DNA from 2 places in the Lysinibacillus sp. NPDC094177 genome. Region 1 is predicted to be linked to the other one. Evidence: riboswitches for the same ligand, from Rfam matches in the RefSeq annotation. Region 1 holds a riboswitch; the other holds the start of a gene.
What was found. A riboswitch is a leader RNA that binds a small molecule or an ion and turns the genes downstream of it on or off. The one in region 1 is predicted to bind thiamine pyrophosphate.
Positions count from the first base shown of each region.

Region 2: it holds a riboswitch for thiamine pyrophosphate, as region 1 does, so the genes downstream of both, thiM (hydroxyethylthiazole kinase) here and ACQKNC_RS10500 (ABC transporter substrate-binding protein) in region 1, are expected to answer to the same signal.

Region 1 is NZ_JBNNTW010000005.1:136,376-144,134, reverse strand. It holds gene ACQKNC_RS10515 (DUF4085 family protein) at 1-205, opposite strand, end outside; gene ACQKNC_RS10510 (MFS transporter) at 582-1,871, opposite strand; gene ACQKNC_RS10505 (TetR/AcrR family transcriptional regulator) at 1,935-2,543, opposite strand; TPP riboswitch at 3,080-3,189, shown strand; gene ACQKNC_RS10500 (ABC transporter substrate-binding protein) at 3,359-4,363, shown strand; gene ACQKNC_RS10495 (thiamine-binding protein) at 4,365-4,655, shown strand; gene ACQKNC_RS10490 (ABC transporter permease) at 4,655-5,425, shown strand; gene ACQKNC_RS10485 (ABC transporter ATP-binding protein) at 5,403-6,152, shown strand; gene ACQKNC_RS10480 (TatD family hydrolase) at 6,142-6,891, shown strand; gene ACQKNC_RS10475 (hypothetical protein) at 7,069-7,251, opposite strand; gene ACQKNC_RS10470 (solute symporter family protein) at 7,354-7,759, opposite strand, start outside.
Region 2 is NZ_JBNNTW010000008.1:72,555-80,313, reverse strand. It holds gene thiE (thiamine phosphate synthase) at 89-721, opposite strand; gene thiD (bifunctional hydroxymethylpyrimidine kinase/phosphomethylpyrimidine kinase) at 711-1,535, opposite strand; gene thiM (hydroxyethylthiazole kinase) at 1,535-2,290, opposite strand; TPP riboswitch at 2,379-2,477, opposite strand; gene mbcS (acyl-CoA synthetase MbcS) at 2,799-4,388, shown strand; gene sppA (signal peptide peptidase SppA) at 4,596-5,609, shown strand; gene ACQKNC_RS14315 (RDD family protein) at 5,622-6,239, shown strand; gene tpx (thiol peroxidase) at 6,463-6,966, shown strand; gene ACQKNC_RS14305 (class I SAM-dependent methyltransferase) at 7,056-7,759, shown strand, end outside.

The DNA of each region.
Region 1 (7,759 bases):
TATGAAATTCTTCTGTTGCCTCTTCTTTATTAAAATCAATTGTATACATTTCTTCTCGTAAAGTAAGCCAATCCATTAATTCGCTATTGTAAAGCTGTTGAAAGTATTCTTCTGAAAATAATTCAGCCTTTTGATCTTCCACTAAATTAAGGTGGAAACTTGTTTTTTGACTCAACTCGAACCATTCTTTAGTAAAATATTTCATTATAAACCTCATCCTTCGTATACACTAAGAAATTTAGCGAAATTGTTCAACTACTTTTCTTGTATATTTATCTATTTATAACATAAATAACTAAATAATTTAAATACAAGTTATTCAATAATATGGCCCGATTGTTGAACAACAAGGTAAACACCACTATTCAACTAAACTGCCCCGTTAGCCATCCATGAAGCACAAAAATTAGTACTTCATCACAGAAAATGAAAGATGATTAAGTTCTTTCATGGGAGTTGAATAGCAACAATCTTTTCGAAAACAGCCAAAGAAATAAAGTCGTTTAATAATCTAGGTTTTTTTCATAATAGCGACCAAATGCGAAAAAGCGTTTTCTAATTAGATTTTTTCCAAACAACCTTTAAGAAGAAACAGGTACTTTTCTTTCATTCTGTTCACTAACTTTAGCGTCTAGCGATTTTGTTATTATGTAGTACAAAAATGTACCAGTTAATCCGAGAATAAGGAGTAGTCCGCTCATATATATGGGGCGAATCCACTCTCCAATTATGATTAATAACGAGGATATAATCATTGCTCCGTAGGTAGTCAAGCTATTAAAAGCCATATAGGTGCTACGAGCGTTAGGTGGGGCAAGTTCTCCAATCATTGCCTGTTTAATAGGAATAAACATCAGCTCACCAATTGTTCCAATAAACATGGCAATAAAAAGAACCAACACGCTATTTGATGAAGCAAAAACACTAAAACATATAGAAAAAATCATCATTCCTGTAACAAGAGTCCATCGCTCACTGCATTTTTTAAATATGAATAATACAACAGTTGATAAGAGAACTACAAGAATAGTATTCTCTGTTCGGAGAAAACCAAGCATTTTTGTGCCGTCTACGATGAAATCAATGCCAAACAATGAAGCTGACTGCTGGGGTATATCTTTATCAAGACGAATCCCAATATAGTTCGATAAAGACTGTTCCAAGGTAAAGATCAAGATTGCTCCTAAAATATAAAACATAAACAGCATATCTTTTAAAACGGTTGAATAAGTTTGAAACATCTCTATTAGTGAAAATTCTTTCTTATGAGTAGAAGAAGTCTTAGGTGAAGGTACAGGTAAGTAGGTTTCTGTGATAAAGAATATGGTCATGAATACAGATAGCAAAGAAATTAGTGAAATCCCGATAAATAGCTCAAATAAGTAATTTTTAAAAAGAAATGCTCCAATAATTCCTCCAATTGCAGTTGATAAATTCCCCAACCAGTAGCTAATTGTAAATACAAGCTTTCTCGATTCGGAATTAGTAACATCAATCATCATAGCTTGGGCGGCAGGCTGAAACATTCCTCCACAAAACATATTGATGATGAAGAATGCTGCAGAAATATAAGGAAGGTTAAACCAAGGTGAATTACAAAGTGCTATTAACAGATACGAAAGCAAAATTCCAATTTCAGCATAAATCATTATTTTTTTTCGCCCAATTTTATCTGAAATATGCCCTCCGATAAATCCTCCAATGACACCACTAATCACTATTACTATAAGAATAATAGCCGTTTTAGTAGCTCCGATATTTTGAGTAAAATAAATTGCCAGAAAAGGGGTAACAGCCATAGAAATAAGGCCGCCTAGAAATTGCATGGCTAGGCGAAGTTTGATGTTAGGATGGATATCTCTCAATTTCATATAATCACTCCTATTTAATAATATATTGTCTACTGGTGTTGGTCAGGCAAAGGGGGAGGTGGCTTATTTATTTGAGATTGGCCCAAATAATCTCAGAGCTTGTCTCGAGATATTCTTCTGCATGACGTTTGTATATTCATCAATAAATGTTAAACGCATTCCGTTTAAGATGGATAAGTATGACTCAGCAATTAATGAAGGTGTTTCTTCATAAAAGTACCCAAGCCTTTGACCTTCTTTAATAACCGAATAAATACTGTGTATAAATACTTTTACGAAATCATCTAGTTCCTTAAAAAGCTTTGGGAAACGATCAGGTCTTGCAAGAATCTGCTGAATAAGACGTAAGTATTCACTTCTCGTTGAAAAAAGTTGTATATGGCAATCTATCATTTCCTTCACAACTTCAAGAGGCTCACCTTTAAAATGTTCTTCTAACTCCATAAAATAAGGTTTGATTTCTTCCAATGGCTCCAAAATAGCTACTTCATAAAGTACTTCTTTTGAATCAAAATATGTAAATACGGTACCAAAGCTAACACCAGCTTCTTTTGCTATGTCAGCAACTTTTGTCTCGGCAAATCCATTCACACTATATAATTTAATGGCGGCGTTTAGGATAGTAGATCTTTTTCTCTTCTTTTTTTCATCATTAGTAAGTATAGTTTTCATTTAAACATTCCTTTCATAACAAATGATTGATTAATCAATCAAATTTTATTGTAATTTGTTACCATTGTCAATATAACGAAAGAATTTTTTGTATATTTAGTTATTAATTACGTTAAAAGCATGAGGCCTCAATTACGAGGCCACTGAAAAAGTGGTTTTTTCAATAAAACTCTAATAAAAATCTATCATTAGGATTTAGCGCTCTGGCGTTCGCTTTCCGCGGGCGAGCGACGAGCCTCCTCCTACGCTTTGCTTCGTGCGGGCTCTCGTCTGTCTCGCTTTCCCGCAGGAGTCTCACGCCGCCGCGCTAAATCCTTGCAAAGTAAAATAATCCTCATGCAAAAAAATACTGTAAAAACATCCTATTTTAGAGTTTTTCAGTGTCCTCCTCAATTACAGTGGTGATTTTTTACCTTGCTTTCTTTAAGGAACGATTTACAAATGAGGCTGTGAAATAATAATTCAGCGCTAACGATAAACAGCCCCTTGTCAATTCCGGATTGATATGGGTATAATAATCACGAAAAGTTCATATGGAAAGAATGTAGGGGGGCTGGTGTTGCCAGCTGAGATTGTGTCCGATAGATGCTGACCCTTTGAACCTGATTTGGCTCGTACCAGCGTAGGGAACATCTATTCAAAAAAAGAAAGTTTTTGATACTGATTGTAAAACGTCTGGGTGGAATCCTAGGCGTTTTTTTTATGTTTTTGTAGTATGTGCAAACCTTGGGTACATACTAATTGTGATTACGCTTTCTTCTGGTGAAAACATTCATTCATGTACACTTTCACATTACTTTCTGGGAGGATTAAATATGAAAAAATGGTTATTTATCCTGTTGGCTACACTTTTAACGTTAGTGGGCTGTAGCGAAAAACAGGAAACAAAGGATAAAAACGATGCGAATGCATTAAAAAAGGTATCGGTCGTGCTAGATTGGACGCCGAATACAAATCACACAGGTTTATATGTAGCTAAAAAACTTGGCTACTTTAAAGAACAGGGCCTAGATGTTGATATTTTATTACCTGGCGAAACGGGTGCAGATCAACTAGTGGCGTCTGGTAAGGCTCAGTTTGGTGTAAGCTACCAGGAAGGGATTACACAGGCACGTGTGCAGGGCGTACCTTTAGTATCCGTTGCAGCGATTATTCAACATAATACTTCTGGCTTCGCATCTATTGCATCAAAAGGCATTAAGTCTCCGAAGGATTTTGAAGGTAAAACATACGGTGGTTGGGGTGCACCAGTTGAAAAGGCAGTGTTACAATCACTTATGCAAAAAGATAATGCAGATATTAATAAGTTAGATATTGTCAATGCAGGTGATATGGATTTCTTCACAATGATGAAAAAAGATATTGATTTTGCGTGGATTTATTATGCGTGGACAGGGATCGAAGCAGAACTACGTGGCGAAAAACTAAACATGCTATATTTAACAGATTATAGTGATCAGTTAGATTATTACACACCTGTACTAGCTACAAACGAAAAAATGATTAAGAATGACCCAGAGACAGTAAAAGCATTTGTCGCTGCTGCAGCAAAGGGCTATGAATACGCGATAAATCATCCAAAAGAAGCGGCTGATATTTTATTAGAAGCGGTACCTGATTTAGATAAAAACCTTGTGCATAAAAGTCAGGAATGGCTAGCAGATAAGTATCAAGATGACGCTTCACAATGGGGCGAGCAAAAATTAACTGTCTGGGAAAACTACGCGAAATGGATGACAGACAACAAAGTATTAGAAGGCGAATTTAACGCAAAACAAGCATTTACAAACGACTTTTTACCGAAAAAGGAGACAAAGTAGTATGGCAAACTCATTAATAAGTGTACAAATTATCCCGAAAACTGAAAAATATGAAGATGTGATCCCATTTGTTGATGCAGCGATTGCGGTTATAGACGCTTCAGGGGTTAAATACGAAGTTCATCCACTAGAAACTACAATGGAGGGTGAGTTATCAACTTTGCTACAAATCATTGAAAAAATGAATGACAAGATGATTGAGATTGGCGCTATCAATGTCATTACGCAAGTGAAAATTTTATATCAGCCATCAGGTATTACAATGGATACGCTAACGGAGAAATACCAGTGATGAAACAGGCTTTCAAACAAGGGAGGACGATAATTTTTATCGTCTTCCTCTTATTCATATGGGAACTAATTGTCCGATTTGCAGATGTTCCACAATGGCTATTGCCTGCACCGAGTGCCATTTTGAAAGAAGGCTTTCAATCGTATGATACGTTCTTGCCGCATGCGTTTGCAACTGTTCAATTAGCACTTCTAGGTCTTGCCATCGGGATATTATGTGGGCTAACAGTTGCCGTATTATTACATCGTTTTGCGTTTGTACGGGAGCTATTTTATCCTATTCTCATTATGTCGCAGAATGTCCCTGTGCTCGTCCTAGCACCGTTATTAGTTATTTGGTTTGGCTTTGGTTTATTGCCAAAGCTTATTATTATTTGTCTTGTGTGCTTTTTCCCTATCGTTATTTCGGCAATGGATGGCTTTCGTCAAACCTCGCCTGAACTCAAGCATTATTTTGAAATGATTGGGGCAACGAAAGCACAAACCTTTTGGAAGCTTGAATGGCCCTATGCGTACCCTGCGATTTTTTCAGGCATTAAGATTGCGGCAACGTATAGCGTAATGGGGGCTGTCATTGCGGAATGGCTAGGTGCGAAAAAGGGGATTGGTGTCTATATGACATTGGCACAATCATCATTTCGAACGGATCGTGTGTTTGTAGCGATTTTTGCTATTGTATTTTTAAGTTTACTATTATTTAGTGCTATTCGATTATTAGAAAAGCTTGTTGTGAAGGGAAGAGGCTTACATGCTCAGCATTCAAAACATTGATAAATCATTTGATTCCCTTCCAGTCATTCGTAATTTATCTTTTGAAGTGAAGGACGGGGAATTTGTGGCGATTATAGGCCCTTCAGGAAGTGGAAAAAGCACACTCTTTCAATTAATTGGTGGTGTGACTTCTATTGATAAGGGAGCTATCTTATTAAACGGTACAGATATCCAGCAAAAAAGAGGTACGATTGGCTATATGCCTCAGCAACCATGTTTACTGCCTTGGCGTACGATAGTAGAAAATGTGACGATCGTTGAGGAGCTTCAGCAAAAACCAAATATTGAACGCGCCTTGGAATGGTTAGACAAAGTAGGGCTTGCAGCGTTTGAAAATGCGTATCCAAATGAGTTGTCTGGCGGTATGCAACAGCGAGTGTCATTTATTCGTGCAATTATTAGTGACAAGCCCATTTTATGCTTAGATGAGCCGTTCTCTGCACTTGATGAGTTTACAAGGCTTGAAATGCAGGCGTGGCTTTTATCAATATGGGAGGAATATCGAAAATCTATATTGTTCGTTACACATAGTATCGAAGAAGCTCTCTTTTTAGCCGATCGTATCATCGTACTCACGAAACGGCCAGCGACGATGAAAAAGGAAATTATCGTACCTTTTGCGAGGCCACGACAAGAAGAAATTCGACATTCCGCTACATTTACGGCCCTGAAGCAACAGTTGTTCACGTATTTAAAAGAAGAAAAGGATGACGCGAATGTTGATTGATGCGCATATTCATTTAGATCAGTATATGGAAAATGAAGTACCAACTTTGCTAGAGGAAGTAGAATATGTCATTGCCGTTAGTATGAATCTTCCTTCGTGCGAGAAGACGTTGAAGCTGTCACAAGCCTATGTAAAGGTGAAGGCAGCGTTTGGCTATCATCCTGAACAACCGTTATCTAATGATTCGGAGGAAGACGCTTTATTCGATTGGATACGCCAACATGCTCATGAAATGGTAGCAATTGGCGAGGTAGGTTTACCTTATTATTTGAGTCAGGAGAAGGCAATTGAGGTTCGTCCGTATGTGTCATTGTTAGAACGGTTTATAGTACTGGCAAAGGAATTAAATAAACCAATTGTGTTACATGCGGTTTATGAGGATGCGGCGATTGTTTGTGATTTGCTAGAAAAACATCATGTAACGAAAGCACATTTTCATTGGTTTAAAGGCGATGAGGAAGTGATAGAACGAATGATTCATAATGGGTATTTCATTTCAGTCACGCCTGATTGTACGTATGAAGCGGAGATTCAACAGCTTATTAAACAATATCCAATCGAGCTGATGATGGTAGAAACAGATGGACCATGGCCTTTTGAAGGGCAATTTGACAATAAACGAACATCTCCTTGGATGATGGATCATTCCATAGAGGTTATTGCTTCGATAAAGGGGCTTACAACACAGGAAGCGGCGCGCATCATCACAAGGAATACGACAATATTTTATAATTTATAGCAAAAAACACAGCTGTTCTTTTAAAGAGCAACTGTGTTTTTTGTTAAAAGTACTAGAATCGCTGATAAAGCTCAAACATCGCTGATAAAAGTGCTAGAATCGCTGATAAAGCATCAAACATCGCTGATAAAAATATCAGAATCACTATAATGTCTCATTAAAAGCAAAACACAACCACTAATCATCGTCAGAGTGGTTGTGTTTTCTATACTTTGTAAAATTTTGTTCAAGGCTTTCTTTTTTAGTTTTCGTTAGACGTTCATGTGTACTGAAAGGGGAGAACTGACGATTTTTTTCAACGTCTTTCCCTTTAGTTCGCTTTACATGCATACGCTTCTTTTTTGCTTTTGAGTGTGTCATGTTATCTTACCCCCAATTGTCATTTGTAAATATAGTACCGAATACGGAAGAAAAAGTAAAACCTCGTAAGTATTATTAACTTACGAGGTGGTTGTCATATTATTAGTGAGATACATCTTGTACAGAAATACCTGTGTTTGCTTTAACATCCACTTCACGATATTTCTTAGCATCTGATTCCTTAGAAAGCAATGTTCCGATGAAACCTCCAAGGAAGCCAAGTGGTACAGAAATTATTGCCGGGTTCGTTAACGAAATTAACGGATTCCCAACGAAAATTGCTTTTCCTTCAACTGGATTCCAAAGGTTTGGTGAAACTGCAACAAGAATTAAAGCAGAGATTAAACCTGTTAACATTGCTGTAATAGCACCAGCTGTATTAAAGCGTTTCCAGTAGATTGTATAAATGATTACAGGTAGGTTAGCTGAACCTGCAATACAGAATGCAAGTGATACTAAGAACGCTACGTTTAATGTTTGAGCACCTAGTGCTAAAAGGATTGAAATA
Region 2 (7,759 bases), on a different contig from region 1:
TTTGTTTAAATTGGTTATTTTTTATCCCTATTAACAGGCAGTAATTTATCTGTATCAAATGAGAAGCTTTAGGTCCTCCCATATCACTTTATCCTACAAATGATTTAAATGTAGAGACTGTTTTAGAAATATCCTTACTTTCGCAAATTGCAGAAATAACTGCTATTCCATCCGCACCTGCTTTAAATACCGAATGTGCATTCAAGCAGTTTATGCCTCCAATTGCAACGATGGGGAGTTCCGGATATTGTATCCGAACTTGCTGTAAAAAATCAGTTCCACTAGGTGGTTTGGCGTCGCTTTTAGAAGTTGTTGGAAAAATTGGACCAATTCCTACATAGTCAGCACCGTATTGTAGAGCAGTTTGTAATTCAGCTTGTGAATGAACAGAAACACCTAGGATCATGTTACCAATTTTTTTACGTACCATCGACACAGGAAAATCCCCTTGTCCAATATGAACACCATCCGCTCTAAGTTTTATAGCTAGCTCTACATCATCATTGATGATAAATGGAACATTATACTGATGACAGAGCTTTTGACATTTGCGAGCAAAATTTTCATAGGCTTGCCCAATAAGTGTATTTGGCCCTTTTTCACGGTATTGAAACATAGTAATTCCAGATTGCAGAGCTTTCTCTAAAACGTTTATTGGCTCATGATTTAAAACATTACTGGTACCCATAATAAAATATAACTGTAGATTGTCACGTTTCATGAATGATCACCTCACAGGAATCCTTATATTTTTGATAAGCAAAATGATTTGTTGGACCATGGCCATTACCAATAGATAAATCATAAGTTATTGCTAATTGAATAAATTTTTTAGCTTCCTCAATGGCTTCTTCTAAAGGTAATCCACGGCCAAGAAAAGCTGTTAATGCCGCAGAAAATGTGCAGCCTGTACCATGCGTATTTTTTGTTGCAATACGAGTGGACTGCATGAAAAATGACCGACCATCTTTAAAAAATACATAATCAATAGCAAAACATTTATCCTCTAAATGACCGCCTTTAATAATGACACATTGAACACCCATTTGTAATAAGACCTGAGCTGCTGCTTTAATATCTACAAAAGAATTGATTTTCCTTCCTGAAAGGGTTTCTGCTTCAGGAATGTTCGGTGTTACAATTGTTGCTAAAGGTAGTAAATAACTACGTATTGCCTCAATGGCTTCTTGCTGTAATAAGCTTTCGCCACCTTTTGCAATCATGACAGGATCTACAATAAGCGGAATATTTAATTTGGCTAAAATATGTGCAATTGATTGTATTATTTCGGAGGAAAACAGCATTCCTGTTTTAACAGCACTAATTGAAAAATCCTTGATTAGCGCTTTAAGTTGTTTCTCAATAAAGCTCACTTCAATTGGTAAGACATCTGATACGCCAAGTGTGTTCTGGGCTGTTAAAGCTGTAATAACAGACGTTCCAAATACCTTTAATTCCTGAAATGTTTTTAAATCAGCCTGTATGCCTGCACCGCCGCCACTATCTGAACCAGCAATTGTCGTTACAATATGCATCATTCTTCACCATCCTTGGAAAGGCGATGTAGTTCATTTAATACTGCAATTTGAAAATCTCCAATATATTGAGAAGAAGAAGTGGCTTGCTCTGCCACTTTTTTATAAAGCGATAATGTTTCTACCAATTGGTCAAATGGTTTATCTCCTGCAGCGAAGGAGGCACAACAAATTGCACTCAATAAGCAACCTGTTCCAGTAACTTCTGTCATTTGAGAATTGCCACCTGTAACCCATTGCTGATGTTTACCATCAGTAATAAAATCCTTTTCACCAGTCACAATAACAATACATTTGTAGAGTTGAGCTATTTTCTGTGCTTCAACTTCTAAAGATATTGAACCACTACCGCTATCTACGCCTTTTTGTTGCCAGTCTACATTAGCGATAGCCGCAAGCTCTCCAATATTACAACGAATTGCCGAAAATTTAATTTCCTTCAGTAGTCGCTGTACCGTTTGTTTCCGGTAGGTTGTTGCACCTGCTGCAACAGGATCTAAAATAACGGGAATGCCAAGAGCATTTGCTTTTTTTCCTGCAAGTAACATTGATTCTTTCATTCGCTCGTTAAGGGTACCGATATTTATCAATAAACCCGAGGCAATTGCGACCATTTCTTCAACCTCATGACTGTCATCAGCCATGACTGGAGAAGCGCCTATTGCTAATAAGCCATTTGCTTGAAAATTAGCCACAACATAATTAGTAATACAATGAATAAGTGGATTTTGTTTGCGGATAGTATGAAATACCAATTTAAGTCCTCCTTGTTGGATGGACGTAAGCGTGCAAAAAAGGCTCTTTTTCGTGTAGAAAAAACACGCAAAAGAGCCTTTCATCAGTAAATAGATGTGAATTGCTCCCTACGTCAGTATTAACTAACAGGTTCAAAGGGTCAGGTTTTACCTTCTCAACTCTAAATGAGTCCCCCTGCAATCATGCTTTTAGTTGACCAAAATGTACCATATTATTCATTCATGTTCAATAGTAAGTTTTTATAGGGAAGCGACAGCAACAAATGATTTCTGTGCGAAAGCGAAGTGATAACGAAGCGACAGCAACAAATGATTTCTGTGCGAAAGCGAAGTGATAACGAAGCGACAGCAATAATTACTCCAAGTTGAAATTAATAGAACCAAAACGTGACTGATGCCATATAGCAGAGCATGATAGTTGTCACTACTTTACTGAATTAGAGTGTATTCCATTGAAAAAGATAAAAATTGAGTTTTATAATAAGCGTAACAAAAGGGGGCATTTGCCATGAGAAGAGAAGATTTAATTGCACCAGAATGGTATAACATTTCAGAGGAAATTGAAAAATATGCTCAGGATTCTACAAAAAATGCATTATTAGTTTATAACGAAGACGAGGAAATTCAGTATATAACATATACAGCTTTACTTGAAAAGGCGAATCAGGCAGCACATGTATTTACATCTCAAGGTTTAAAAAAAGGTGATGTTATTTTAGTCATGGTACCGAGATCGGTTGAAGCGTATATTGTGTACATTGCTGCCTTAAAGGCAGGTTTAACCATTATACCTAGCTCAGAAATGCTAAGAACTAAGGATATTGAATATCGAATCAATCATGCTGATGCAAAAGGCGTCGTTGCATTTGAGCCTTATATTGAACAATTTGATAATGTAGAAAATTTACAAGAAATACAGCAATTTGTCATTGGTCATGCACATGAACCTTGGCAGCCGTTGCTTGAAAAAATGCAAAGCCAACCAACAACCTACATAAGCATTACGCCGACTAAGAGTACAGATATTGCATTTTTAGCATATACGAGTGGTACAACAGGTAATCCGAAGGCAGCGGTACATACACATAGCTGGGGTTACGCACACTTACGAACTACTGCACCAAATTGGTTAGGTGTTCAAGAAGGTGACATTGTTTGGGCTACAGCAGCGCCTGGCTGGCAAAAATGGATTTGGAGTCCGTTTCTAGCTACTTTAGGAAGTGGTGCTACAGCATTTGTTTACAAAGGACACTTTGATGCAGCAACATACCTTTCACTGCTTGAAAAATTCAATATTAATATTCTGTGTTGCACGCCAACCGAATACCGTCTTATGGCAGGGCTTGAAAATTTACATGATTTCAATTTAAGTACAATACGTCAAGCTGTGTCAGCGGGTGAACCTTTAAATAGTGAAGTGATCAAAGTATTTTCCGAGGTCTTTAATCTACAAGTACGAGATGGCTATGGACAAACAGAGAATACATTACTTGTTGGTACAATGGTAGGGATGGAGGCTAGAATGGGCTCAATGGGTAAACCTACTCCGGGTAATACTGTTGAAATTATCGATGATTTTGGAAATCCTGTTGCAATTGGAGAAGTTGGAGATATTGCTGTACACTGTGAAACACCCGCGTTATTTAAAAAATATTTAAACGATCCTGAACGTACAAATTTACAATTTAGAGGCGATTGGTATATTACTGGGGATCGTGCATATAAAGATGGAGATGGATATTTTTGGTTCGAAGGACGTGGGGATGATGTCATTATATCGTCTGGATATACGATAGGCCCATTTGAGGTAGAAGATGCTTTACTGAAGCATCCAGCAGTGAAAGAAACTGCCGTTGTCGCAAGTCCGGATGGGATTCGTGGTAATCTCGTAAAGGCATTTGTTGTGCTCTGTGACGGAGAAGTTGGTGATGAAGTACTTATTAAAAAATTACAAAACCATGTGAAAACTTTAACAGCACCTTATAAATATCCTCGTGCGATTGAGTTTGTTACTGAGCTACCAAAGACTACATCAGGCAAAATTCGTCGTGTCGAACTACGTGAGCAAGAAAAAGTCCATTACATCAATCATCATTAATTTCCTAGGAAATAATGTCGAAAATCAAAGTTCCTGCTTTTTTTATGAACTTTGATTTTTTTTTTGAGATTAGGTAATGTATTATAGGTTGAATAGGTTAAAGCAATAGTATTGGCTCATCACCGTGATAAGATCACGTTATTATTGCGATAAGTATGAAACAAATTAGGGTATCAATCGTATTACGTTATGAGGAGGCGGAATGGAATGAATGGTAAAAGGTGGGCCGCTTTAATAATTGCTGGTGTACTATTAGTATTTTCGTTAGGAATCAACACTATTTTTGCAATATTTAAATCGGATTTCTTTAGCAATTTTGATAGCTTGGTAGCTGGAAATGACTTGACGGTAATGGAAGAGGTTAAAGAAAGTGGCGATATGGATAAACGTATTGCATACTTAAAGGTCGATGGTACGATTCAAGATGTTGGCTCAAGTACAGCATGGCAAGCAGTTTCTTATGATCATCAATTTTTCTTAAATCAATTAGATAATATTTTATATGATGATACTGTGGAAGGTATCGTCCTAAGTGTTAATTCACCAGGTGGCGGTGTAAAGGAATCAGCAGAAATTTATAAAAAGCTTTTGAAAATTAAAGAAGAGCGACAAATTCCAATCTATGTTTCTATGGATTCGATGGCAGCTTCAGGTGGTTATTACATTTCAGCACCTGCAGATAAAATATTTGCGCAACGTGATACAATTACAGGTTCGATTGGTGTCATTATGCAATCTATTAATTATCAGGCGTTAGCAGAAAAAGTCGGTATTAAATATGAAACGTTTAAATCTGGTGAACATAAAGATATGCTTAGCCCAATGCGTGAAGTGACACCGGAAGAACGTGCTATGATGCAAGACATGATTAATGAAACTTATCAGGAATTCGTTAATATTGTAGCAAAAGGGCGTAATATGTCTGAAGCCGATGTAAAAAAAGTTGCCGATGGTCGAATTCTTAGTGGTAAGAAGGCTCTTGAAGCGGGCTTAGTAGATGAGATTGGCGATGAGGAAGCAACAATTGCTGCACTGCGTAAAGACTTTGGTTTAGAGGACGCAGAATTATTTGAGTATTCATATGATGTGGGTGGCTGGCAATCATATGTTGGGATGAAGATTGGCTCAATGTTTGGTCCTTCAGCAGAGGAAAAAATGCTGATGAAAATTATGGCAGATTATAAAGCACCAAAAATGATGTACTTATATGGCGAAAACTAAGGAGGGAGTACAATGACAAACAATGAAATTGTTATGCAAGGTTCACCCTCTATGGAGAATACACTCCTAATTGATAAGCCAATTACAAATAAAAACTATGCATTAAAAACGGCAGGATTTTGGATTCGTTTTTGGGCATTTTTATTAGATGGATTCGTTATTACAGCAGTATGTGGAATTCTCGTTAATCCAATTTTTTATTTCATGGATTGGTCATTATCAGAAACAGTGTGGTATGCACCAATTTCGATTATATCTGCTATTCTCTATTACAGTTATTTCGTATTAATGACGAAATTTTTGGGGCAAACATTAGGGAAAATGATATTTGGATTACGTGTTATTTCATTAAAACATGAGAAGTTGACTTGGTCAGATGTGTTATTCCGTGATTGGATAGGGCGTATCATCAATAGCATTTTTATGCCACTTTATATTCTCGTAGCCATTTTACCGGACAATCAAGGTCTACATGATTTTTTTGCAGAAACAACAGTCGTTCATGAAAATATTTATATTGAAAAAGATATTGTGCAACCATCTTTGCTAGTCAAAGAGGAAAAGACTGAATCTGTATCTCAAGAAGAAAAAACTCAGCCTGAAAAGCTAGAGGGAAAAAACGAAGAATAATGGCTAGAGCTGTCTCGTTAAATGAGACAGCTCTTTAGTTTGCCTAGTCGAAACGAACCCAACGTTATGGTGAAGAGCTTGGAAAATGCATCAATCTTAAACAAACATGACTGAACAGGTGCGAAAAGATTTTTCAAAACTATTTTTGCTAAGCTGTCTCAGTTGCAATTAATTCCCTCCATTTAGTAATATTATGTACATATGAAGATTAGGAGGCGTTTATATGGCACAAGTAACATTTAAAAATGGCCCAGTAACACTTGTAGGTAACGAAGTAAAAGTTGGAGACCAAGCACCAGGTTTTACTGTATTAGCGAATGATTTATCACCTGTTACATTAAAAGATTCAGAGGGGAAAATTCGTTTATTTAGCGTTGTACCATCATTAGATACTGGAGTTTGCGATGCACAAACACGTCGTTTTAATGAAGAAGCAGCAAACTTAGGTGATAATGTAGTTATTTATACGGTATCTGTTGACCTTCCATTTGCTCAAAAACGTTGGTGTGGTGCAGCAGGCATTGATGCTGTTCAAACAGTTTCAGATCACCGTGACCTTTCATTTGGTGAAGCATACGGTGTCTACATCCAAGAATTACGTCTTCTAACACGTGCGATATTCGTTGTGGATGCAAATGACAAAGTGACATATGTGGAATATGTTCCTGAAGCAACAGATCATCCAAACTATGAAGCGGCAATTGCAGCTGTCAAAGCACTAGCATAATTTATTGATTTTAGGCTAAGATATTACTAGACAAAGGGGCTGTGACAAGTTTTTGTCACGGCTCTTTTCTGCGTGAAAGGAAGTTGTGTATGGAAAATATCGAAAAGTTATTTGGTATGCTAAATGAACATGCTGAAAAGATAGAAAAAGAACATAATGTTACATTGCTAGAGGGTATTTTAGATGGCTTAGAGGCATGGCTTGATGGGGAAGTTAATTTTTCACAAGATGGTGCTACAAAAGAAGATGTGCGCAAAGCGATTCAAATTGCTGTTTTAAAGGGGATGCGAAAAGGATCTCAGCCGAATCACCAAATGACACCTGATACTCTAGGGTTATTAGTTGGTTATTTTGTAGAGCAACTATTTGCAGATCGTCTAAAAACTGAAAAAATTTCTATTTTGGATCCGGCAGTAGGTACAGGGAATTTACTACTAACAGTTATGAATTTATTAGACGGAAAAATAGAAGCAACAGGTGTAGAGGTTGATGAGCTACTTATTCGTATAGCTGCTGCTACAGCTGATTTGACAGAGCAGCCTGTTTCCTTATTCCGTCAGGATTCTTTACAAGATTTATTAGTAAATCCTGCAGATGCTATTGTTTGTGATTTACCGGTCGGGTACTATCCGAATGAAGACGTCGCATTGGATTATGAACTATGTGCTTCAGAAGGAATGAGTTATGCACATCACTTATTTATTGAGCAGTCCGTTAATTACACTAAGGATGGAGGCTACTTATTTTTCCTTGCACCAACCCATCTCTTTGAATCTGAGCAGTCGAAACAACT